Regions from separate parts of the Ewingella sp. C233 genome, predicted to be linked through region 3. Evidence: predicted binding sites of a transcription regulator. Region 3 holds the regulator's gene; each other region holds the start of a gene.
The links. Region 3 encodes PurR, which represses purine synthesis genes. Its sites were predicted from a motif close to CANGCAAACGTTTGCNTG; they were not measured.
Positions count from the first base shown of each region.

Region 1: a site for PurR is predicted at 1,934-1,951, ahead of tusA (sulfurtransferase TusA). Genes of this name have one in related genera too.
Region 2: a site for PurR is predicted at 2,784-2,801, ahead of carA (glutamine-hydrolyzing carbamoyl-phosphate synthase small subunit). Genes of this name have one in related genera too.

Region 1 covers NZ_JBUZRI010000006.1:67,164-75,085, forward strand. The annotation lists gene glpT (glycerol-3-phosphate transporter) at 1-14, opposite strand, end outside; gene ACZRKO_RS20620 (DcrB family lipoprotein) at 399-965, opposite strand; gene ACZRKO_RS20625 (7-cyano-7-deazaguanine/7-aminomethyl-7-deazaguanine transporter) at 1,133-1,804, opposite strand; gene tusA (sulfurtransferase TusA) at 2,015-2,272, shown strand; gene ACZRKO_RS20635 (zinc/cadmium/mercury/lead-transporting ATPase) at 2,277-4,640, opposite strand; gene ACZRKO_RS20640 (lysoplasmalogenase) at 4,784-5,410, opposite strand; gene ACZRKO_RS20645 (DUF2500 domain-containing protein) at 5,556-5,927, shown strand; gene ACZRKO_RS20650 (DUF1145 family protein) at 5,949-6,227, opposite strand; gene rsmD (16S rRNA (guanine(966)-N(2))-methyltransferase) at 6,217-6,846, opposite strand; gene ftsY (signal recognition particle-docking protein FtsY) at 7,072-7,922, shown strand, end outside.
Region 2 covers NZ_JBUZRI010000002.1:252,299-260,220, forward strand. The annotation lists gene carB (carbamoyl-phosphate synthase large subunit) at 1-1,382, opposite strand, end outside; gene carA (glutamine-hydrolyzing carbamoyl-phosphate synthase small subunit) at 1,401-2,561, opposite strand; gene dapB (4-hydroxy-tetrahydrodipicolinate reductase) at 3,040-3,861, opposite strand; gene ACZRKO_RS13445 (porin) at 4,482-5,627, shown strand; gene ACZRKO_RS13450 (SMP-30/gluconolactonase/LRE family protein) at 5,794-6,660, shown strand; gene ACZRKO_RS13455 (LacI family DNA-binding transcriptional regulator) at 6,676-7,689, opposite strand; gene ACZRKO_RS13460 (class I mannose-6-phosphate isomerase) at 7,914-7,922, shown strand, end outside.
Region 3 covers NZ_JBUZRI010000001.1:1,791,904-1,799,825, forward strand. The annotation lists gene nemA (N-ethylmaleimide reductase) at 1-23, shown strand, start outside; gene gloA (lactoylglutathione lyase) at 168-575, shown strand; gene rnt (ribonuclease T) at 658-1,368, shown strand; gene ACZRKO_RS08110 (Grx4 family monothiol glutaredoxin) at 1,480-1,833, opposite strand; gene ACZRKO_RS08115 (C40 family peptidase) at 2,320-3,168, shown strand; gene cydH (cytochrome bd-I oxidase subunit CydH) at 3,349-3,624, opposite strand; gene purR (HTH-type transcriptional repressor PurR) at 3,774-4,799, shown strand; gene punR (DNA-binding transcriptional activator PunR) at 4,851-5,756, opposite strand; gene punC (purine nucleoside transporter PunC) at 5,927-7,135, shown strand; gene cfa (cyclopropane fatty acyl phospholipid synthase) at 7,505-7,922, shown strand, end outside.

The DNA.
Region 1 (7,922 bases), on a different contig from region 3:
AAGATACTGAGCATTAACGCCTCCAATGGCATTGGTCAGCTCACTCACCCTGAGTGGCTGACAAACAATAAAACCAAACTGAAATGTTCCATAACGAGCGTCATGCTAATCGAATGCGCGTTAGCGAATTGTGATAGATGACGAAATTGTTACAGTTTTATGAATCTGGAGGCGAATTTTGCGGCATTGGTTAACATTTTGAAATACGAAATTGCGCATTTTTCCCGTCACCGATCACATTTTTTGCTTTTCATTGCGATATTTTGGGGCAGTGGCGCGAATCCGTTCGTTTATGAGCGAATAAGTCCATAGAGAGGATGGTGTTTTAGTGTGTCAGGACGCGTCAGTCATGAAAAAGCGGGGCAAGCCCCGCTCGTAAAATAATCAGTACAATATAATTACTTAATTTTCAGGGTATTAATGATCGCTTCGGCATCCGTCTGCGCCTGCTGCTGATTATCCGCAGGCAGGGTGATTTGCAGGGTCAGCAGATGGCTGTCCACTTTGCCCAGAACGATAGATGAATACGCTTTCTGACCCGCGGATGAGATCACGCTGTCGTACTGTTGCAGTGTCTGGCCGTCGACCTGAATCGATTTATCCGTGACCACCTGCAGGTTGGTATCGCGGGCTTTCTGCTGTTCTTGCAGACGGGCTGTCAGCACGTCCAGCGACTCAGTGGTGTTATCACCGAGGATAACGATCACGGCTTTCTGACCGGTGCTGTCGGCATACACATGCATATTGTTTGCCTGGCTGCCCAGTTTACCGCTCTGATCGCTCATACCCTGCGGAAGGGAAAAGGTCACTTTGCCATCAAGCAGGCTGACCGGAACGCCAGCTGCAGTTGCAGAGGCCGCCGGAGCGCCTTTATCCGCTGCGGCTTTGTCGTCAGTTTTGCCATCACACGCCGCCAGACCGAGGATCAGCACGCCCATACCTGCAAATTTCACTAAATTACGCATAGTTCTTCCTTTGATGTTAACGCGCTATATCCCCGCCATTCTTCAGATTGCCGCCGTAAGCGGCGCAAAATATTTTGGGGATAGATACTTGATTTCACTGCCTGTATGGCAACCTATTCACGTTGTAAATGCAAGTCAGATTATGGCGCATTTTGTGTTAGCTGCACTCAGTGAGAATTTAGCTGAAACTGCGCGTGATCGCCGCTTTGCGAAAGACGTTTCAACAGCATATTGAGCAGTACGCCGTACATCGGCAGGAAGAACACCAGACAGATCAGCACTTTGAAAGTGTAATCTACCAGAGCGATTTCTACCCAATTGTTGGCCATAAATTCATTACTGCTTTTGTAGAACGCAATAAAGAAGAAGGCCAGCGTATCGCTGATGTTTCCAAGGAACATGGCGGCGGCCGGTGCCACCCACCAGCTGCGTTTCTGACGCAGGCGGTTGAAGACGTGGACGTCAAGGATCTGGCCGAGAACATAAGCCATGAAGCTGGCCACTGCGATACGGGCAACCATCACATTCAGGCTGCTGAGCACGGCAAACCCCTGCCATTCGGCTTCAAAATAGAGCGCGGAAATCACGTAGGAGATGAGCAGCGCAGGCATCATGACCGACAAAATAATGCGTCGGGCCAGCGGCGCGCCAAAAATGCGCACAGTCAGATCGGTGGCGAGAAAAATGAACGGGAAAGTGAACGCACCCCAGGTGGTATGGAAACCGAAAATGGAGATCGGCAACTGCACCAGATAGTTACTGGAAGTGATGATGGCAATATGGAATAACGATAGCCATACCAACGCCGCAAAGCGCTGTTGAGCAGTAAACGAATACATAGATTGTGGCCTTTTTTAGTGTTGAATTGGGGTGAGGGAACCCAATTAATGCAGAGTGAAAAATAGCGCGGAAAATACAGCGCGGCGCGCATAGTAACCGTTTGTGTCAGTATTGCAATGGTTAATTTTAACGCAATGGTTTGCGTTGGTTGCGTCACGGAATCAGCGGTATAAACTGTCGCGCATTAGCGTATGTGAGTGAGAATTGAAATGACCGATCCCTTTATCAACCCGGACCACCAACTGGACGCTCTGGGGCTACGTTGTCCCGAGCCTGTCATGATGGTTCGCAAAACGGTGCGCGCCATGAAAGACGGCGAAACCCTGCTGGTGATTGCAGATGATCCCGCCACCACCCGCGATATTCCGGGCTTCTGCCGTTTTATGGAACACACCCTGTTAGCGGCCGACACAGAACAACTGCCGTACCGCTATTTGCTGGCGAAAGGTGTAGTGAGATCTGAGTAATCGCTTACTTCGTTTTTTTACGCAACAATCTCAGCGCGTTGGCAGTGACCAGCGCGGTAGCGCCGGAGTCGGCCAGCACCGCCAGCCACAGTCCGGTCAGCCCCATCAGTGTGGTGACCAGGAAAATAGCTTTAAGACCAATTGCGATAGTGATGTTCTGGCGGATATTGGCCCGCGTTGCCCGCGACAGACTGATCATCTGCGCCAGTCCGCTCAGGCGGTTGTGAGTTAACGCCGCGTCTGCCGTTTCCAGCGCGACGTCGGTGCCACTTCCCATCGCAATACCAATAGTTGCCGCTTTCATCGCCGGGGCATCGTTAATACCATCACCCACCATCGCTGTCGGATGAATCGCATTGAGGGCCGTCACTGCCTCGACTTTATCAGCGGGCAGCAATCCGGCACGAAACTCAATGCCCAGTCGTTCGGCAATGGTTTTGGCAGCGCGCGGATTGTCGCCGGTGAGCATCACCGCAGAAATCCCCTGTGCTTTCAAATCCGCCAGCGCGCTGACTGCGTCATCACGCAGTTTGTCCTGCATGGCGATAAGCCCGATAGCATTGCCTTCCCGTAACACTACCACCACTGTTTTACCGGTGGATTCCCAGTCGGCAATTTGACGGAGATGGACTTCGGCCACCCCTTTTGCCGCCAGACGCTTCGGTGCCAGCACCTGAATTTTTTTACCGGCCACTTCTCCTTCAACGCCTGAACCGGCCAGCGCACGACGCTCCTGTGCATTGATCGGCAGAGGGTTTTCTACTCTTGCGCGGGTAATAATCGCCTGCGCCAGCGGATGATGCGAACCGGCTTCAACCGCCGCCGCAAGACTCAGCAGCTCATTTTCAGTCACACCGCTCAGCGCCAGAACGTCGGTCACTTCCGGTTTGCCTTCGGTCAGCGTGCCGGTTTTATCGAGAGCGATGGTTTGAATTAACGCCAGTTGTTCCAGTGCGGCACCTCCCTTGATTAATGCACCCTGACGTGTGGCGGCTGCCAGACCTGAGGTTATCGCCGCCGGAGTAGAAATCACCAGCGCACAAGGACAGCCGATCAGCAGCAGCGTCAGCCCGCGATAAATCCAGATGTCCCACGGCAGGCCCATCGCCAGTGGCGGGATCAAAATCACCAGCAGCGACATCAGCATAATCGCCGGGGTGTAGTAGCGGCTGAAGCTATCGAGGAAGCGCTCAATCGGGGCACGACGTTCGTCGGCTTCTTCAATCAGTTGCAGGATGCGGTCAATCGCGCTGGCACCGGGCGCGGAGGTCACGCTCATGCGCGCCACACGGTCCACACACAAACTGCCTGCCGGAACCTTCTCCCCAGGCTGACGCTCGACCGGTACGGACTCACCGGTCAGGGCGCTTTCATCGAAACTCGCAGCGCTGTCCAGCAACGTGCCATCGGTGGGCAGACGGCCACCTGCGGCCACTTCAATCACATCACCCGGACGTAAATCGGCCACAGGGACACGGGTAGAATTACCGTTCACAATCAGCACGGCGCTGTCGGGGATCAGCGCCATCAGCGCTTTGACACCGCTGCGCGCACGGTTAGCGGCGAAAGACTCCAGCCGTTCGCCGATCATAAACAGCAACAGCACCATCGCCGCTTCGGCCGTGGCACCAATAAATAATGCGCCAAGCGCCGCAACGCTCATCAGGGTTTCAATGGTAAACGGGGAACCGGCGCGTGTGGCACGGATGGCCTGCAACAGTACCGGCCACAGACCGACCAGCGTGGTGATCACGAAGGCAACTTCCCCCAGTGGCTGGCTGAACTGGTCGATTACCCAGCTTATCGCCATCAGCACGATGAGGATCAGCAGTGGCGCGTATTCCTTCAGGCGGGACGTTTCAACGACGGCTTCGACGCGTTTCTGGTCGAGTGACTGCAGGGTAAATCCGGCGCGCGTGACGGCTTGTTGTATCTCTGCGGAGAGGTCACTGTCAGCGCTGACCAGCAATTTCTCAGTAGCGAACTGGACTTTAACGCCGCTGACACCGGCGATGGTGCTGACGGCTTTTTCGATGGTACGGGCGCAGGCCGGGCAGTCCATGCCGTCGACTTTCCAGCTTAGTTGGCAGGTACCGGCAGGCGGCCCGCTGGGGTCGCTGTCGCCGTCGCCTGAACTGCCATCATCACTCTTGGTTGTTGGTGAGTGCTCACTGGATTGTATGCTGCAATGATCGGATGCACAGCACGCCGATGCGGCAAGCGGGGCTTTGTCACTGCAACAGTTCGCCGGATGCGGCTCACTGTGGGTGGGTTCAGATATTTTATTAATACGCAGCATCGTCGGTTTTGCGCATTTGCCGGATTGGCAACCGCAACCGCGGGTGGTCTGTTTATGTGGCTGAAGCATACGGACTCCTGTCGTAACAGAGTGGAATTACATTCAGTCTACAGTCTGGAGTCAACTCCAGGGTCAAGCGGAAAATGACCGAAGGTGAAAAAAAGGCGAAACCCTAAGATTTCGCCTGAGAATCGTGGTGAGTGAGCCGTGAGTTAAAGGTAGAGCGAACGGACAATCAGGAAATGACCACCGAAGTAGCAGGCGGCGACAATCGCGTCTGAGGCACGGAATTTAAAGCGGTAGCGGCTGGTCAGCCAGACCACGTTACCCATCAGCAGTAAAAACGTCCCGCACAACAGTGAAAATGCCAGATCGGTGCTGCGGGCAAAATACTGCTCCCCCGCCAGCCATACCATCAGCAGCGTCATGGCGATGTAAGTGGATACCGCCCAGCGCATCTCCGCCAGCCGCGACCAGATCACCGCCAGCAGCGCCGCGCCGATGATGATCAACGCCAGCGGCAGCGGCCAGAAGAAGGTCAGCGTCATCTGGCTGGCAAAGCTCAGCGTATAGAGCAGATGCGACAGGAAAAAGGCGCCTATGGCGTAAAGAAAACGCTCTTCCGGCAGCAGCAGCAGGCCGTCGGCCACCAGCGTTGCCGCCAGACCGAGCAAAATCAGGTAGCTGTAGACATTAAGAACCGGTGCCTGCCAGGCTAAAAGCAGCAACAGTAAAAGGGTGACGGGTTTAAACAGCCAGCGCTGCCAGCGTGGCCCGCGGTAGCTGGCATCGACGAACAGCCAGCCTGAGAAAAATACGGCAAGAAATGGCCAACTCATTGTTTATCCTTTTTAAAAATTAAACGTAAGCAAGGTTCTGCCTGTAAGGAAATGACTTCCTGCTTTCCTGGATGGTTTTCAGTGTAGGAGATCGGGCCCTTCGTCTACAATCAGAATCCCCTGTCATCCGAGATGAATGCCGAATATGAATAAACCTGCAGTGATTATTTTGCTGGTTGTGGTGGTGATTGCTCTCTTTGCGACCCGCCAGTACCTCCATCAACGTCGTGAAAATGCCGATAACGACGCCGCGCCGCCGCGCGACATCGCGGTCGAAGTCACCACCAAACGTGACTGGTTATCTCCAAACCGGCGCTCGCGTCAGCGTGAACATATTCCGGCTGAAGACCGAAAGTATGAGGCGTATTTTAAGCCGGTGAACGGCGGTGCAGAGCTCAGGCTGAAACTCGAACAGAAAGACTACGATGGCTTAGCGAAAGGGCAGCAAGGGATTTTGAGTGTGAAGGGAACGCGGTTTATGGCTTTTAAGCCGCAGGATGCTGCCCAAAAACCATAAACCAGCGTACTTAAATCGGGTTTATTTGCGGGTTGGCAGCGGCGGCTGTTTCTTCTGCCATGCCATCAATTCGAACACGCCGAACAGGAATATACGCAGCTGCAACCAGCCGCCAATTTTGGCCTGATCCTTACCCTGCGTGGCTTTAAGTAGCATCATCTGCAAACCGTGCATGAAGAACATGAAGACCATCGCCACATCCAGAAAGTATTTCGTCGGTTTTGGAAATGGATGAATGATATTGAACAGCAAGAAACCCCAGATGCACAGCATCAGTAAACGGCCAATATTAATTAACATCGTCTTGCTCCTGTTCAGAATCCTGATCGCCGGACGCCGGCGCGATATCACGGTGGTACAAACGGTAGGCAACCTGCCCGGCGACTTTCTCGCGGTGCAGGCGCCAGCTTGCCGGAACAGGGATTGCACCGTGTTCCACTTCCGCTTCGACATAAATCCAGGCTTCATCCGCCAGCCAGCCTTGCTGTTCCAGTAATGCCAGCGTCTCCTGCAAAATACCTTTTCGGAACGGCGGATCGACAAACACCACATCGAACGGTGTCCCTTTCTTCGCCAGCCAGTTCAGCGTATTAGCATTGAAAACCTTCGCGTCGCTGGCATTGAGCAGCGCCAGATTTTTCTCCAGTTGCTGAGCAACCGGACGCTCGAACTCCAGTAGCGTGGTGCTGGCAGCATAGCGTGACAGCGCTTCAAGGCCGAGCGCGCCGCTTCCTGCGAAACAGTCCAAACAGTGTGCGCCCCGGATCATGGGTGCCAGCCAGTTAAACAGCGTCTCGCGGACACGATCGGTGGTAGGGCGCAGGCCCGGGCTGTTCGGCACCGGCAGTTTGCGCCCACGCCATTTTCCACCGATGACACGAATTTGTCCCGCCGCCGGGGTGTTGGGTTTTTTAGCCATAGCTCGCTTTCATCATTCGCCACCGTTATGGCAGCGTTGCAAATCAATTAAGGCCTATTCTACCGGTGTGTCGGCCTGCGGCAAATATTTAACATTCCTGATTGAATACCCTACGCAAATCAACACGCGGGTGTGTAGGCCTTATAGGAAAGTGATAGACTGCGAAGCATTACCCTATTAATAATCCGTTCGCCCTGAATTAACGGCGAGGAGTGAAGTTGTAAAATGGCAAAAGATAAAAAACGCGGGTTTTTCTCCTGGTTTGGCCGTGGCCGTCAGGAAGAAGAACAGCAGAAACAAGAGACCAGCGTTGAGCAGCCGGTTGTAGAAGAACAGTCTCCACAAACGTATGAAACGGCGCGTACAGAAGAACCGTCCGTTGCCGCAGAACCAGCGACTGAACACGCACAAGCGCCGGGCGTACCGGTTGAGAATCATCCAGGCGAATGGGATGCCACCACCTCCGTTGAAGCCGCCGCAGAAATCGAACCCGCCTTTGAGCCGGTGCACGACATCCCTGCCGCGCCAACCGAACCCCAGCCTGTTGCCAAAGAACAGGCTTCTGTCGAGTTGGCCGAAGAGATTGTTGCCGTCACCGAACAGGTTGTAGCCGCGCAGCATGAATCTGTCGCAGAAGAGTTTGTCGAGTCAGAGGCAGAGATCGCTGCGGACGAACGTCAGGATGCTATCGATTCTATCGACGACAGCGTGATCGAAGAGCCCCTGCCGGTCGCGTTCGATCCGATTATTACCCTGCCTGCTGTTGAAACTGAACAGGAACGCCCCACCAAAGAGGGCTTCTTTGCGCGCCTCAAACGCAGTCTGGTCAAAACCAAAGAAAATCTGGGGTCAGGATTTGTCGGTCTGTTCCGCGGTAAGAAGATCGACGACGATCTGTTTGATGAACTGGAAGAACAACTGATCATCGCCGACGTCGGCGTTGAAACCACGCGTAAAATCATCACTTCACTGACCGAACACGCCAGCCGCAAACAGTTAAAAGATGCGGACGCGCTCTACGGTAAGCTGAAGGAGGAAATGTCTGAAATTCTGGCAAAAGTGGATCAGCCGCTGGA
Region 2 (7,922 bases), on a different contig from region 3:
CAGCGGTCCACGTTGGTCAGGTTAAAGATGCCGTCAACGGACAGTCCGGCACGGAAAGCATCGGCGATGTACCAGATACGCTCGGCACCGGCTTCTTTCAGCTCACGGCGAATTTTGGTCAGCGCTTCAGGGTCATCAAGGCTGACTTTCGGGTCAAAACCGCTGGCGCCCACTTCCAGACCGCGCAGTGCTTTTTGCAGGGATTCCTGCTGCGTGCGGCCAATTGCCATCACTTCACCGACGGATTTCATCTGCGTGGTCAGGCGGTCATTAGCACCGGCAAATTTTTCGAAGTTGAAGCGAGGAATTTTAGTCACAACGTAGTCGATGGACGGTTCGAACGAGGCCGGGGTTTTGCCGCCGGTGATGTCGTTCATCAGCTCATCAAGGGTATAACCCACTGCCAGCTTGGCCGCCACTTTAGCAATCGGGAAACCGGTCGCTTTCGAGGCCAGCGCAGAAGAACGTGATACGCGCGGGTTCATCTCGATAACAATCAGACGGCCATTTTTCGGGTTGACCGAGAACTGCACGTTGGAGCCACCGGTTTCTACGCCGATTTCACGCAGTACCGCCATCGAGGCGTTACGCATGATTTGGTACTCTTTGTCGGTCAGGGTCTGCGCCGGTGCGACTGTGATTGAGTCACCGGTATGAATGCCCATGGCGTCGAAGTTTTCAATCGAGCAGACGATGATGCAGTTGTCGTTTTTATCACGCACCACTTCCATCTCGTACTCTTTCCAGCCAATCAGCGACTCATCAATCAGCAGCTCTTTGGTTGGTGAGAGATCCAGGCCGCGTTCGCAAATTTCTTCAAACTCTTCGCGGTTATACGCTATACCACCGCCAGTACCGCCCATGGTGAATGAAGGACGGATAATGCACGGGAAGCCTACGTCAGCGGCGATAACCAGCGCTTCTTCCATGGTATGCGCGATGCCTGAACGTGCGGTATCGAGACCAATTTTCTTCATCGCAATGTCAAAACGACGGCGGTCTTCTGCTTTATCGATAGCATCGGCTGTGGCACCAATCATGGTCACGCCGAACTCTTCCAGCACACCCTGACGTTCCAGTTCCAGCGCACAGTTCAGTGCAGTCTGGCCGCCCATGGTGGGCAGCACGGCGTCCGGACGCTCTTTCTCAATAATCTTGCGCACCACTTCCCAGGTAATCGGTTCGATGTAAGTCGCGTCGGCCATTTCCGGGTCAGTCATGATGGTGGCCGGGTTGGAGTTGACCAGAATGACGCGGTAGCCCTCTTCACGCAGGGCTTTACAGGCCTGGGCACCGGAATAGTCAAACTCACAGGCCTGACCGATAACAATCGGGCCAGCGCCGAGGATCAGGATGCTTTTTATGTCTGTACGTTTTGGCATGTTGTTATTGCTCCTGACTTATTTGCCCGTAAGAGTGGCGTTAGAACGGTATTGCTCAATCAGTTCGATAAAGTGATCAAACAGTGGCGCCGCATCGTGCGGACCAGGGCTGGCTTCAGGGTGGCCCTGAAAGCTGAACGCCGGTTTGTCTGTGCGGTGGATGCCCTGAACTGTATGGTCGAACAGTGATTTGTGCGTCACGCGCAGATTGGCAGGCAGATTAGTTTCATCGACCGCAAAGCCGTGGTTCTGTGCGGTGATCATCACCACATTATTATCGAGATCTTTAACCGGATGGTTGCCGCCGTGATGGCCGAGCTTCATCTTCAGGGTTTTCGCACCGCTCGCCAGCGCCAGTAACTGGTGGCCGAGGCAGATACCAAATACCGGAATATCGGTTTCAAGGAAGGCTTTGATCGCATCGATGGCGTAGTCGCAAGGCTCCGGGTCGCCCGGTCCGTTGGAGAGGAAGATACCATCCGGATTGAGCTTGAGTACGTCAGCAGCAGGCGTTTGCGCCGGAACCACCGTCAGGCGGCAGCCGCGATCCACCAGCATGCGCAGGATATTACGCTTGGCGCCGTAGTCATAAGCCACCACGTGGAATGGCAGTTCTTCTTCTTTCTTCGCTTCCGGCAACTCACCTTCGAGCGTCCAACTGCCTTGCTGCCAGCTGTAAGATTCTGCGGTGGTCACTTCTTTCGCCAGATCCATCCCTTTCAGGCCAGGGAACGCTTTAGCTTTTTGCAGCGCCAGAGCGGCGTCTACGCTATCACCGGCAATAATGCAGCCGTTCTGTGCGCCTTTTTCACGCAGCACGCGGGTCAGTTTGCGGGTATCAATATCAGCGATAGCAACAATGTTGTGGCGTTTGAGGTAATCCGAGAGGTTTTCTGTACTACGGTAGTTGCTGGCAATAAGAGGTAAATCGCGAATAACCAGGCCCTGAGCGTGTACTGCGGAGGATTCTTCATCAGCGGCGTTAGTGCCGACATTGCCGATATGGGGATAAGTGAGGGTGACGATCTGGCGGGAATAGGAGGGATCAGTAAGGATTTCTTGATAACCGGTCATCGACGTATTAAAGACCACTTCCCCCACTGCCGTACCTTCAGCCCCGATGGCCCGACCGTGGAATTGGGTTCCGTCTTCCAGAACCAATAGCGCTGACTTTATCAAAGCATCCTCCAGGAATAATCAATCATATTATTTGCATATTAATTCAGATTAACCGATCTAAATCAATGCAAAAATCATCCCCTAAGACAATTTTCGGCAAATTGGGCGCATTCTAATGATGGCAGTCAGCTTTGTCTACCAAAAGCACCATTATTTCTGTCTATTTTGCTGAGCTCAGTGAAAACCATGCCCTACTGCCATAAAAGAGCGACCTATCTGCACATAGTAACCGTTTGCGAGGCGTTTTATCTGAGAACCCGAGAAAAAAAGGAATTGTTGAACATGCCGAGGTGTGGAGTGGGTGTTTTATAACCATAATGGTCAGAAAAATAGAGGGAAACAACAACTATTACAGACTTCGATTAATAAAATCCACCAAGCCAATATAAAAACAAAAAAAAGAAAAGGGCAATCAAGGAATCGCCCTTGTATCAAAACACTATGACCAAAACAACCACATCACAATGGTTTAGAAAAACTATAAATCATCCAGTCCAAGGACATCTTTCATGTCATAAAGGCCTTTTTTCTGTGATGAGAGCCAAACAGCCGCTTTTACTGCGCCATTTGCGAAAGTCATCCGGCTGGAAGCCTTGTGGGTTATCTCAACCCGCTCGCCAATATCAGCAAACATCACGGTATGTTCACCCACGATGTCACCGGCTCTGACAGTCGCGAAACCAATAGATTTCGGATCACGCTCACCGGTATAGCCTTCGCGGACATAAACCGCGCATTCTTTCAGATCACGCCCCAGCGCACCGGCGATGGCTTCCCCCATTGCCAGTGCCGTGCCCGATGGCGCATCCACTTTATGGCGATGGTGAGCTTCAATGATTTCGATATCGGTATAGTCGCCCATCACTTTGGCGGCTTTTTCTAAAAGTTTGAGGACAACATTCACGCCCACGCTAAAGTTCGCCGCAAAAACCACCGGAACAGCGGTTGCTGCCTGTACAATTGCAGCCTTACCGGCATCATCAAAGCCCGTAGTGCCGATAACGATAGCTTTCTGATGTTTCTGACAAAACTCGAGGTAGGCCAGCGTCCCTTCCGGACGGGTGAAATCGATCAGAATATCGAAATCATCCACTACATCTTCCAGACTGTCACTCACCTTCACATTTAACCGGCCCACACCCGCCATCTCACCGGCGTCGGTACCCACCAGGGAAGAACCTTTGCGCTGAATCGCCGCGCCAAGCACCACACCTTCAGCCTGTGATACAGCCTGAATCAACTGCCGGCCCATGCGACCACCCGCGCCCGCAATTGCCATGCGGATATCAGCGTTACTCATAATCTCTCTCTTAATCGATATGTTCTGCCTTGAAGCAGATTCAGGTTAACGACCCCACAGCAACGGGGCCAGCAAAATTGCCGCATAATTAGAAAATTATGATACAGGTCGGTTAACATCAGTAAAATACATCGCCATTTTGGTTACTTATACTGCAACTTTATGTTAATGGATAGCCGAGCCGGCTTCTGACCGCATTTCGAATAATCATGCAAAAATGTGCATAAAAATCATCTGGCGCAGTGCCGTCCACTCTTTTGTTTTACCGGCTCAATAGTACGTCCTTTACCTCTGCCTTTACTACCTGCCTGCCTCGCCAGTGAGATTACCGGGCATAATTTGGCGATAAAATCGACGCCCACCTCTTTTCTCCGATCTTTATCATTATTTCCGCTTTGTACATGCGAAATCTATCTTGATTAAATTAATGAATGTGATAATAAATAGCTCGCTAATTTTAACCTGCGAAAGTTAATTTTTAGCCAGCTTCATGGCGAAAGCGATGGTGCGTCTGACACCCTTACCATGATGTAAGGGAATAATAAGAAATCCGGCCAGAACGAATTGGCGCAAAACCCACTTTTTTGTTTTGAGCAACGTTTTGGCACAGGGAGTTTTACATGAAATCTAAATTGAACAGGTTCACACAAGGGGCTGCTGCCAGCCTCATCCTCGGCTGTACGGCCTTTGCTTCACATGCCGAAATCACTCTGATTAAACAAGATCCCAAGCCAGACGATTTACTCAGCCGCCTGAATTTCCAGGTCGGCGGCAGTATTCGTCCACAGTGGCAATTCCAAAATGGCGTCAAAAACTACAAAACCAACGGTTTTGATGGTGGTACGCGTTTCCGTTTCTCCAGTGATTACTATCTGTTTGATGACATCAGCTGGATCAACTATTACGAGCTAGGTGTCAATGTTCCGGCAATTACTGGCTGGGATAACCACTATGCTGACGGCGCACATAACACCACTCGCCGTATGCTCTACACCGGACTGAAAAGCAAAACCTACGGTCAGTTGACTTTCGGCCAGCAAAACAGCATCTACTATGATGTGGTCGGTGCGAAAACAGATATCTGGGATTACGATATGCTCGCCCAGGCACCCGGCAATGGTGTAAACGGTGACTACGACGGTTCTTACCGTTCACGTAAAATGCTGAAATATAAAAACACCTTCGGCAATACCGATGTGTACGCGTCTTATCTGTTCTCAGATAACGATCTGCTGACCGGCAAAAATAGTCTGCGTTACAAACGTAATAGCGGCGGTTCTGTCGGTGTGGATTATCACATCACCAAAGATCTGACCTGGGGTACTGCGTACAACTACACCGACGCAACAATGAAAAACCCGAATGATAATACGTCCACTGACTACAACCAGAGCATCATTGGTACAGCTCTGAGTTGGAAACCGGGCAACTGGACTGCATCATTCGGCGGCGGTTACTACCACGACTTCCTGACCACCAGTCTGAAAAATGACGATGATTTCTTCGCCGGTGATGCGTACGGTCTGGAATACTTCCTGGGTTATGCTTTCCCAATCGATCAGTTTGCAGTGAAAACCATTCAGCCATACTTCATGGGTGACCGTTTGACCTATGTCACTGGCCGTGATTATCAGCGTATCGATAATGGCTTGGGTATTTCCTTCCAGCTCGATTACGGCTTCCGCGTTGATTACGAACACGTGTTCACTTCATCAACCGATAACCTCGGTGACATGAACCTGATCCGTTTGAGATACGATTTCTAAGCCTTAACGACTGACTTTCAGAGGCCGTTTTCTGTGCATTTTTATAGAAAGCGGCCTTTTTTTAGCATTATTTTTACATCCATTCTCCTATCCTCTCCGACTAAAGCCAGACTAGACTGACTATCAGCAACTGATTCAGCGTTAACCGCTTGCAGGAGAACTACGCATGTCCGCATTTTTACGTTCTGCTTTCACCGCCATTGATGATTATCGTGCAGATTTAGGTGAAACCCCGGTCTGGTGCCAGCGCACGCAGTCGTTGCTGTGGGTCGATATTCTTAATATGAAATTACTGCGCTACTGGCCCTCTCAGCAGAAAACCGAAACGCGTAAACTGCCGACCCTCACCAGTGCTGTGCTGCTGACAGAATCGATGAACCGTTTTTTGCTGGTCTCACAGGACGGGTTACATCTTTACGATTACGCCTTCAGCAAAACAGAAAAACTGTGTGATTACGTCGGTGCAGACGGCACCCGTCCCAATGAAGCCGCCATCGCGCCGGACGGTTCGCTGTGGTTTGGTACGATGGACCTCAAAGAAGCGCAGACGATCGGCGCGTGGTATCGCTATGAAATGGGCGATGAAAAACCTGTGCTGATGATGGATAACATTGGGATCACCAATACTCTGGCGTGGCACGAAGGGAAGGTCTGGTTTGCTGACAGCATGAAGAAACGTTTTTATTCGGCGAATGCACGGCGCATCAATCCGCTGAAGATCTCCTGCTTTTCTTCCGGAAATAAAACACCTGACGGTTCAGCCGTCTCTCAGGACGGTTTTCTGATCACCGCCTGCTGGGGTGGAAACTGTTTATTGCGCCAGCAAATCAATCAGGGGGAGTTGCTGACGCTCGATACCCTTCCTGTTCCGGTGACGCAACCCAGCTGCTGCACGTTCGGCGGCCCTGATATGAGTGAACTGTTTATCACTTCAGCCCGCAAAGGCCTGACGTCACCCGGCGAATTAGACGGAGCCGTGCTGCATGTCCAGACCGCTACCGTCGGCACTCCGCAGAATCTGTTCCGCCTGTAAATGGCCTTTAGGTCACTATAGCCGCGCTGCCCCGCAGGATTCCCGGATCACCAGCGAGGGCGGCAATATGATCCGTTTTGGTGGTTCATCATTTCCCTGAATCCGGCTAAACAGTAACTCACCGGCCTTGCGCCCAATTTCACGCGCAGCGACGGAAACCGTCGTCAGGGCAGGCTGTACCAGCGAGGCTTCCGAAATATCGTCAAAACCCACCAATGCAAAATCCCGCCCAATCACTTTGTCTTTTTGCCGCAACGCGAGCATCACGCCTAACGCCACAATGTCCTGATAGCACACTGCAGCGGTGATCTGCGGAAAGGCGGCGAGTAATTCATTGCACGCGTGAGCTCCGGAGCTTTGCGTGGCTTCACAACTGACAATCCATTCGCTGCGCACAGGGATATGATTTTCCAGCAATTTACTGCTGTACCCGCCGAGGCGCTGCGCGCGCGTGGATGACCCCTCATGCCCGCCGATAAACGCAATGTGGCGATGCCCCTGATTGAGCAGATGTTGGGTCGCGAGCTGAATACCCAGAAAGTTATCGGTGCCGACATAATCAAACCCGCTGTCAGCCGGAGGGCGGACTGCCATGATCACCGGGATCTGCCGGCGCTTAAGGCTTTCATAAAACAGCGCAGGCGTTTGCTTGGCCGCGCACATCACCATGCCGCTGGCGCTGTTTTGCATAAGGGAATCCACAAAGCGTTGCTGCCGCTCCGCCGACTCTGCCGTATTCGCCAGAAACAGCATCATCTGATGGCGTTCCATCTCATCACTTAGCCCGGCGGTCATCTCGGCATAGAAAGGGTTGGTGATGTCATGCAACAGCAATCCCACTTGATTACTGCTGCGGTTACGCAGGTTGGCTGCCGTCTGGTTGTAGACGTACCCCAGTTGCTCAAGCGCTGCCAGCACGCGTTTACGGGTCGGCTCCGAGATGCGCCCCTGGTTGCGTAATACCAGTGATACCGTTGCAGTCGATACATGAGCGTGGGCGGCGACATCCGCCAGAGTAATGGTAGCCATCAGATTCTCCAGAGTCATTCGCTTCAAGATAAATCGATTAACCAGAAATTGTGTAAAAATCCACTTATTTTCGTGAGCGCACTCACATCAGGGCACGTATATAGCCGTTTTTATCCTCTTTTATGAAGTTAATCGCATTAAGCAGTCTGGTGCAATTTACGGTTAATCGATTAATCTTTGTGTCAGAAATGATGAAAAATACAACACCAAAGGGAAAGCAGGCCATGTCATTA
Region 3 (7,922 bases):
ACACCGACTACCCAACGCTGTAAGATTAGCGTTATCAATTAACAGGGTATGTTTTGATACCTGAAGATGCGGCAGCCGTTGCCCTCCGGCTGCCGCGTTTTTTTGCCTGTCCGGTGACAATCAGTTAGTCTGTTATTTATTACTTATCCCTGCAATCAGAGGAAATTATGCGCTTACTTCATACCATGCTTCGCGTCGGCGACCTGCAACGTTCAATCAATTTCTATACTGATGTTTTAGGTATGCGTCTGCTGCGTACCAGCGAAAATACCGAATACAAATACTCCCTCGCGTTCGTGGGATACACTGATGAAAGCGAAGGTGCCGTGATCGAACTGACCTACAACTGGGATGTTCACAGCTACGACCTCGGTACAGCCTACGGGCATATTGCACTGGGCGTGGATAACGTGGCACAAACTTGCGAAGACATTCGTAAAGCGGGCGGTAACGTGACCCGTGAAGCCGGTCCGGTCAAAGGCGGCGCCACCATCATCGCTTTCGTTGAAGATCCTGATGGTTATAAAATCGAACTGATCGAATCTAAACATGCAGGCCAGGGCCTGGGGAATTAATGTCCCCTCACATCATGAAGGGCGCAAAGGCGCCCTTTTTTCTGCCCCTATACTCCTGCATCTCCATTAAAAATTTGCCATAATGCGCGCTGAATTCGATGAAGATAAGAAACTGATGGCCGACAATAGTGACATTAACGCCCTGAGAGGCCGTTTCCGTGGTTTTTACCCCGTGGTTATCGACGTAGAAACGGCTGGATTTAACGCCAAGACCGATGCACTGCTGGAAATTGCCGCGATCACCCTGAAAATGGATGAAGATGGCTGGCTAAAAACCGACGAGACGGTGCATTTTCACGTTGAGCCCTTTGAAGGCTCAATTCTGGTACCGGAAGCACTGGCCTTCAACGGCATCGACCCCACTAATCCGCTTCGCGGTGCCGTGAGCGAATATGATGCGCTGCATGAAATTTTCAAAGTCATTCGTAAAGGAATGAAAGAACAAAACTGCAGTCGCGCCATTATCGTTGCGCACAACGCCAATTTTGATCACAGCTTTTTGATGGCGGCCGCAGAACGCGCAGGCTTGAAACGCAACCCGTTTCACCCCTTTGCCACTTTCGACACCGCGGCACTGAGCGGTTTAGTGCTTGGTCAGACTGTACTGGCTAAAGCCTGCATCAGCGCAGGCATGGCGTTTGACAGCAGCCAGGCGCATTCTGCACTGTATGATACAGAGCAGACTGCAGAGTTATTCTGTGAACTGGTAAACCGCTGGAAACGCCTGGGCGGCTGGCCGTTGCCGATCAACTCAGATGATGAAAAAGCGCAAACGCAAGAAAACGATGCGTAAACGCTGACGGTGTTGTCCCCAAAATTCAGAAAAAAAGAGCGACTCATTGAGGTCGCTCTTTTTATTTACCCGTTTCAGAGATTGCCTGATACAGAGCCAGACGCGCTGATATTACTCGGGTTGCTGCTCTTCAGAAGATTTGTACTTCTCAGCAGTTTCTTTGATCAGCGTCTGCAACTCACCACGTTGATACATCTCAATGATGATGTCACAACCGCCAACCAACTCACCGTCTACCCATAATTGCGGGAAGGTTGGCCAGTTTGCATATTTCGGCATTTCAGCACGGATATCCGGATTTTGCAGAATATCAACATAGGCAAAACGTTCGCCACAGGCTGAAAGCGCCTGCACAGCCTGAGCGGAGAAACCACAGCTAGGCAACTTCGGTGAGCCTTTCATGTACAGAAGGATTGGGTTTTCGGAAACCTGCTTCTGGATTTTTTCGATAGTGGTCGTGGTCATTTATTGCTTCCTCAAGCCAAAACTGGCTGTCACTGTCATTACTCATTGATGCGCAGGGCACTGTCTGGAAATGCGCGCCACTTGTCGCTTAGCGTCTATTGTAACGATGGCGGGCTTTGGATAAAAACGCCATTTTTTGCAGGGTCTTTCCACCCCAGCTTTCATTCATGCGTTTACGTCATTACTTTTTAATCAAACTGTCTGATGGCTCGCAATAATAAACATTCATTCAGAATAACATTTTTGATCGTTGAGTTTAACTCTCTTGTGACTGAGCTGAGCTGGTCAGAGCACATTTTTAACTCTCTGATAAAAGATGGTTTTTAGAACTGAAAATGACCATTTTTACAGCATTTAAAATGCTATTAACTTTTTCTCACAATATGATCTAGAATCGAAGCAATTCGTGCTGTTTTGTCTGCTTCTTTTGGGCAATACTCTGACATCTCTGATGTTTAACCTTGGGCCAATATTGGTAACGACGCCATGCGTTTATTGTTTACGCTTTCCGTGCTGTTCTTTACCCAGCTGTTTCTGAATCTGGCGCATGCTTCGCCACAAACTAACGTTGCTGCCGATCAGCGGAAAAGCCACGTCAGTCAGGCAAAACCTGATGAGAGACGAAAGCGAAAAACCGTTGCCCGAACCAGTAAAAAATCAAAATCAGAGCCAGTTAAAGAACAAAAAGCAAAAGTTAAAGAAACCAAAAAAGTCACCAGCACCAAGCGGGTTCGCAACGAACATTCTGAAAAGAAAACGGCCAAAGTGACCCACAGCAAGATGACAGCGAAGAAAGAAAGCCGAACGATTGCGAAAAATGAGACCAGTAAAAATAGTAAAAAAGCCTACGGTCGCCATCGAAAATCAAAAGACGGACTCGCGAAAGACACCAAACCGATTGCTTTGAGTGCCGCGCATAAAAAACGTTATCAACATGCGCAGCAGACCGCGATGACCAAGCTAATGCATCAGGTCGGCAAACCTTATCGCTGGGGAGGCACTTCTCCCAATACCGGTTTCGATTGCAGTGGTTTAGTGTATTACGCATATAAAGACCTGATTCGTATCAAAATGCCACGCACCGCTAACGAAATGTACCACCTTCGGGACGCGGCGCCAGTTAAACGCGGTGAGCTGGAGAGCGGCGACTTAGTCTTCTTCAGAATCAATAACCGCGGCGCAGCAGATCATGTTGGTGTCTATGTAGGAAACGGTAAATTTATTCAGTCCCCCCGTACAGGTGAAGAGATCAAAATCACCTCACTGGGTGAAGATTACTGGCAAGATCACTATGTTGGCGCGCGTCGAGTGATGACGCCTAAAACGATTCGTTAAGTCCGCAGTACCGCTAATCAGCGATGAATAGCATTTAACGAAACGTTTATGAAACAATCAGTCGCTAAGACAGTATTTTGCGAACGATGCAAAACAAAGAATTGAAAAGGGCGACACCTGTAAAAGGAATCGCCCTTTTTTCTGATCTTTTTACCCTCAGCGAATGAAGGTAAAAAAGGATCAGTGCATCACTGCGGTAAAACTGAAAGCCATAATCATTGCCAGTGCGCCAACCACAGTAATGAGAGCAAATTTCAGATTGGTATCCATTAAAACCCCTTCTGGATCAAATGTGGCCTTTTTATAAGCCATACAGTTTGTGTGCCAACGCATTTTCTCATAGTTTTGTTTTAAAATCCCGTGATCATTCCCTGCGTTACGAAGACTTTTTACTTCCCCTTTACCAAGATATAAGAGAAAATTCGCGGTTACCACACTGCGTGCGGGTCGATTCATTCCGATGTTCTTTCAGACAGTTGTTGTGCTCTGAAAAACCCACCAACGATTTCACTGCTCATCTCTTTTCCAGCAGTCAGATCCACGCAGGCAAACGATTAACATAATGCTAACGTGCTAAAGCACGTCAGACAGGAGTCATTCTTTTCATGGCAACGATAAAAGATGTCGCAAAGCGGGCTGGCGTTTCCACCACAACCGTGTCGCACGTCATCAATAAAACACGTTTCGTCGCCGAAGAAACTAAAGCCGCCGTGCAGACAGCGATAAAAGAGCTGCACTACTCTCCCAGCGCGGTGGCCCGTAGCCTCAAGGTCAACAATACAAAATCTATCGGATTACTGGCAACATCCAGCGAAGCGCCCTATTTTGCCGAAGTGATCGAGGCAGTAGAAAACAGCTGTTTCGCCAAAGGCTACACACTGATTTTGTGTAATTCGCATAATAATCTTGATAAACAGCAGGCCTATCTGGCCATGCTGGCGCAAAAACGCGTCGATGGTCTGTTGGTCATGTGCGCGGAATATCCCGATGCATTGCTCGACATGCTCGAAGAATACCGAGCGATCCCGATGGTGGTGATGGATTGGGGCGAAGCACGTAAAAACTTCACCGACAGTATCATCGATAATGCCTTTGAAGGTGGGTATATGGCCGGGCGCTATCTGATTGAACGCGGTCATCGCGATATCGGTGTGATCCCGGGGCAACTGGCTCGTAACACCGGTGGCGGCCGCTTCCAGGGTTTCCTCAAAGCCATGACGGAAGCCAACATCCCGCTGCGCGAAGAATGGGTCGTTCAGGGTGATTTTGAACCCGAGTCAGGCTATCAGGCGATGCATAAAATTTTGATGCAGAAACAGCGCCCGACGGCCGTCTTCTGCGGCGGTGACGTCATGGCGATGGGGGCTATTTGTGCCGCTGATGAAATGGGTCTGCGGGTGCCGCAGGATATTTCGGTGATCGGCTATGATAACGTACGCAACGCCCGTTACTTCTCCCCTGCACTGACGACAATCCACCAGCCCAAAGAGCGCCTGGGTGAGATGGCATTCACCATGCTGCTGGATCGCATTATCAGCAAACGTGAGGAGTCACAGACCATTGAAGTCCACCCGAAACTGGTTGAACGCCGCTCGGTAGCCGATGGTCCTTACCGCGACTATCGCCGTTAACAGCGTAGTCCGAAAGCCATAACACGAACGCCTGCACATTTGCAGGCGTTTTTAGTTGCGTAACCACTCCTGATTCAGCGTAGGGGTATCGCCCAGATAATCCAGAAGCCACGCCAGCGCCGGAGACTGGTTACTCTGATCCCAGGTCAGGCAGCAGGCGCTTTCGGGAAATGCGGCAGCCAGCGTCAGCACACTCAATTTTTGATGTGATATCCAGTCTTCGACCAGATGCACGGGCATCATCCCCACGCACAGTCCTTCACACAGGCAGTCTATGGCGCAGGTCCAGTCGGGAACAACCAGACGTCGCTGATTGTTTAGCGTCCAGGTATCACGCTTAGGTAAGTTGCGCGACGTATCTTCGATACAAAGTGCCGGATAGGCACGCAGCTGTTCATCCACTAATGGCACAGTGAGCGCCGCCAGCGGATGGTCAGGGCTGACCACACAGTGCCAGTCCATAAACCCCATATCCCTGAAACTAAAACGCCCGCCGGTGGGCACAGCGCGTGTTGCGCCGATGGCGACATCCGCACGGCCATCCACCAGCGCGTCCCACACGCCGTTGAACACCTCGGAATGGATGATCAGTTCCGTATCGGGGAATGCCCGGTAGAAATCGGTAACCAGACGCCGCGACCTTTCCGGTTTCACAATGCGGTCTACCGCTACATTGAGTTGCCCACGCCAGCCATTCGCCACCTGCTGACACTGACGCCGTGTCGCTATCATTTTTTTGATAAGCAACCGAGCCTCTTCGACAAAAACCTGACCGGCGGCGGTCAACTCTACATCCCGATGACGCCTTTCAAACAGCGGTACTGCCAGCCATTGCTCCAGTTGGCGAACGGTGTAGCTTACCGCAGACGGAACACGATGCAGCTCTTGTGCCGCCGCACTGAAACTGCCGGTACGCGCCACGGCATCGACCACTTCTAAAGAATATTCTGACCACATCGCCCAGTCTCCCCACCTGCTTTCAATTTTTTTGATACAAGATTGCAAATATTAGCGTTTCACAAGCGGTAAGCCAAACCTTTACACTTCGCGCCTGAGACTTCCTGCACGTTGTGCCGCTGTTCAATAATTTTTCGCATAACAAACATCGCCAATAAAAAGAGAAAATCATGAAACCCTCCTTTGGATTTATGCTGTATCTGGCTGGCCTGAGCATGCTCGGCTTTTTAGCGACAGATATGTACCTTCCTGCGTTTAGCGCAATGCAAATCAGCCTGATGACTAGTCCGGGAATGATCAGCGCCAGCCTGAGTATTTTTCTCGGCGGATTCGCTATCGGACAATTGCTGTGGGGGCCGCTGTCAGACAAGCTCGGCCGCAGACCTGTGCTTATTGCCGGTCTGACGCTTTTCGCACTGGGCTGTCTGGGAATGATCTGGGTACAGAACATCTATTTGCTGCTGGCATTGCGTTTCCTGCAGGCCATTGGCGTATGTGCTGCTGCCGTCAGCTGGCAGGCGCTGGTCGTTGACCGTTACTCTGCGGACGTCGCCAAACGAACTTTCGCCACCATCATGCCGTTGGTGGCGTTATCGCCTGCGCTGGCACCCTTGCTAGGCGCCTGGGTCTTAAATCACTTCGATTGGGAAGCTATCTTCGCCCTGCTCTTGGCGATTGGCGTTCTGCTGTTAATTTGCTCACTCCGTATTCAGGAAACTAAAAAAACGGCGGGTCATCCTAAAACCAACCGCATCGGTTTTTTCAAACTGCTGGCATCGCCTGTATTCAGCGGTAACGTCATGATTTACGGCGCATGTTCTGCCGGATTTTTTGCCTGGCTGACGGGCTCACCTTTTATACTCAGTGACATGGGTTATACGCCAGGCGTTATCGGCCTGAGTTATGTTCCTCAGACTATCGCTTTCCTTGTGGGGGGGTTTGGTTGCCGCATGTTGATTAACAAGATTGACGGTAACCGTATTCTCCCGTGGCTGCTGGCCGGTTACGCACTGAGTGTCGTGGGACTTTATCTGGTGGCAACGCTTACCAGCGCAACGCTGACCACCTTACTAATCCCGTTTTGTCTAATGGCGCTGGTGAACGGTGCTTGTTATCCAATTGTTGTCGCGAACGCACTTATGCCATTTCCTGCTAATACAGGGAAGGCCGCTGCGTTGCAAAATACACTACAATTAGGTTTGTGCTTTTTTACCAGCCTGTTGGTCTCGGCATTCATTGCCCGGCCTTTGCTGGCCACGGTAACGGTTATGTTAGGAACGCTGGTACTGGTTGCGCTGGGTTTTGTGATGGTAAAAAAGAGTGCAAAACAGAATGATGCAGTGAAAGTGGCAGACAAAGAGGAACTGGCTCGCGGTTAACGGAATCATACTACCTAATCGTCATAATACCCTTACGTGACAGTCACTTAAAAAACATAATCGCCGCGCGCTATTTGTTATTGAGAATGCGCGCAGGCGAGTTTATACTCAATAAAACCTCTAAAAATAACATTTATACTAAGCTTTTATCACAAGTAACTTTCGTGCGCGGGCACTGCGTCACGTTTTATAAAAAAGGATTTTTCACCCCATACCGCCCAGGTTACGGGTGTTCTTCTGATTTCCTCTGTTCATAGTCGCATATCAGACAAGGCGGATTAACCGTCTGTTCTCATAATGACCTGCATAAATTGCTTTGGTTTTTTTCCGGCAGGTTAATAAGTCAGAAGAGAAAGTGATGGAGAAGCTATGAGTTCATCGTGTGTAGAAGATCTGAGTATTCAGGACAATCAGTGGTATCGCATCGTCAATGAAATGTTGGGAATGGCAGATGTACAGATCAACGGCACCCGCCCTTTCGACATTAAAGTCAAAAACCCTGATTTTTTTAAGCGCGTTTTACAGGAAGGCTCTTTGGGCCTGGGCGAAAGTTACATGGATGGCTGGTGGGAATGCGAACGACTGGATATTTTCTTCCAGCGCGTCCTGAATGCCGGTCTTGAAAGTAAACTTCCCCGACATTTTAAAGACACACTCCGCATCGCAGCCGCCCGGCTTACCAATCTTCAATCCAAAAAACGCGCCTGGATTGTAGGCAAAGAGCATTATGACCTGGGAAATGACCTCTTCAGTCTGATGCTTGACCCTTATATGCAATATTCTTGTG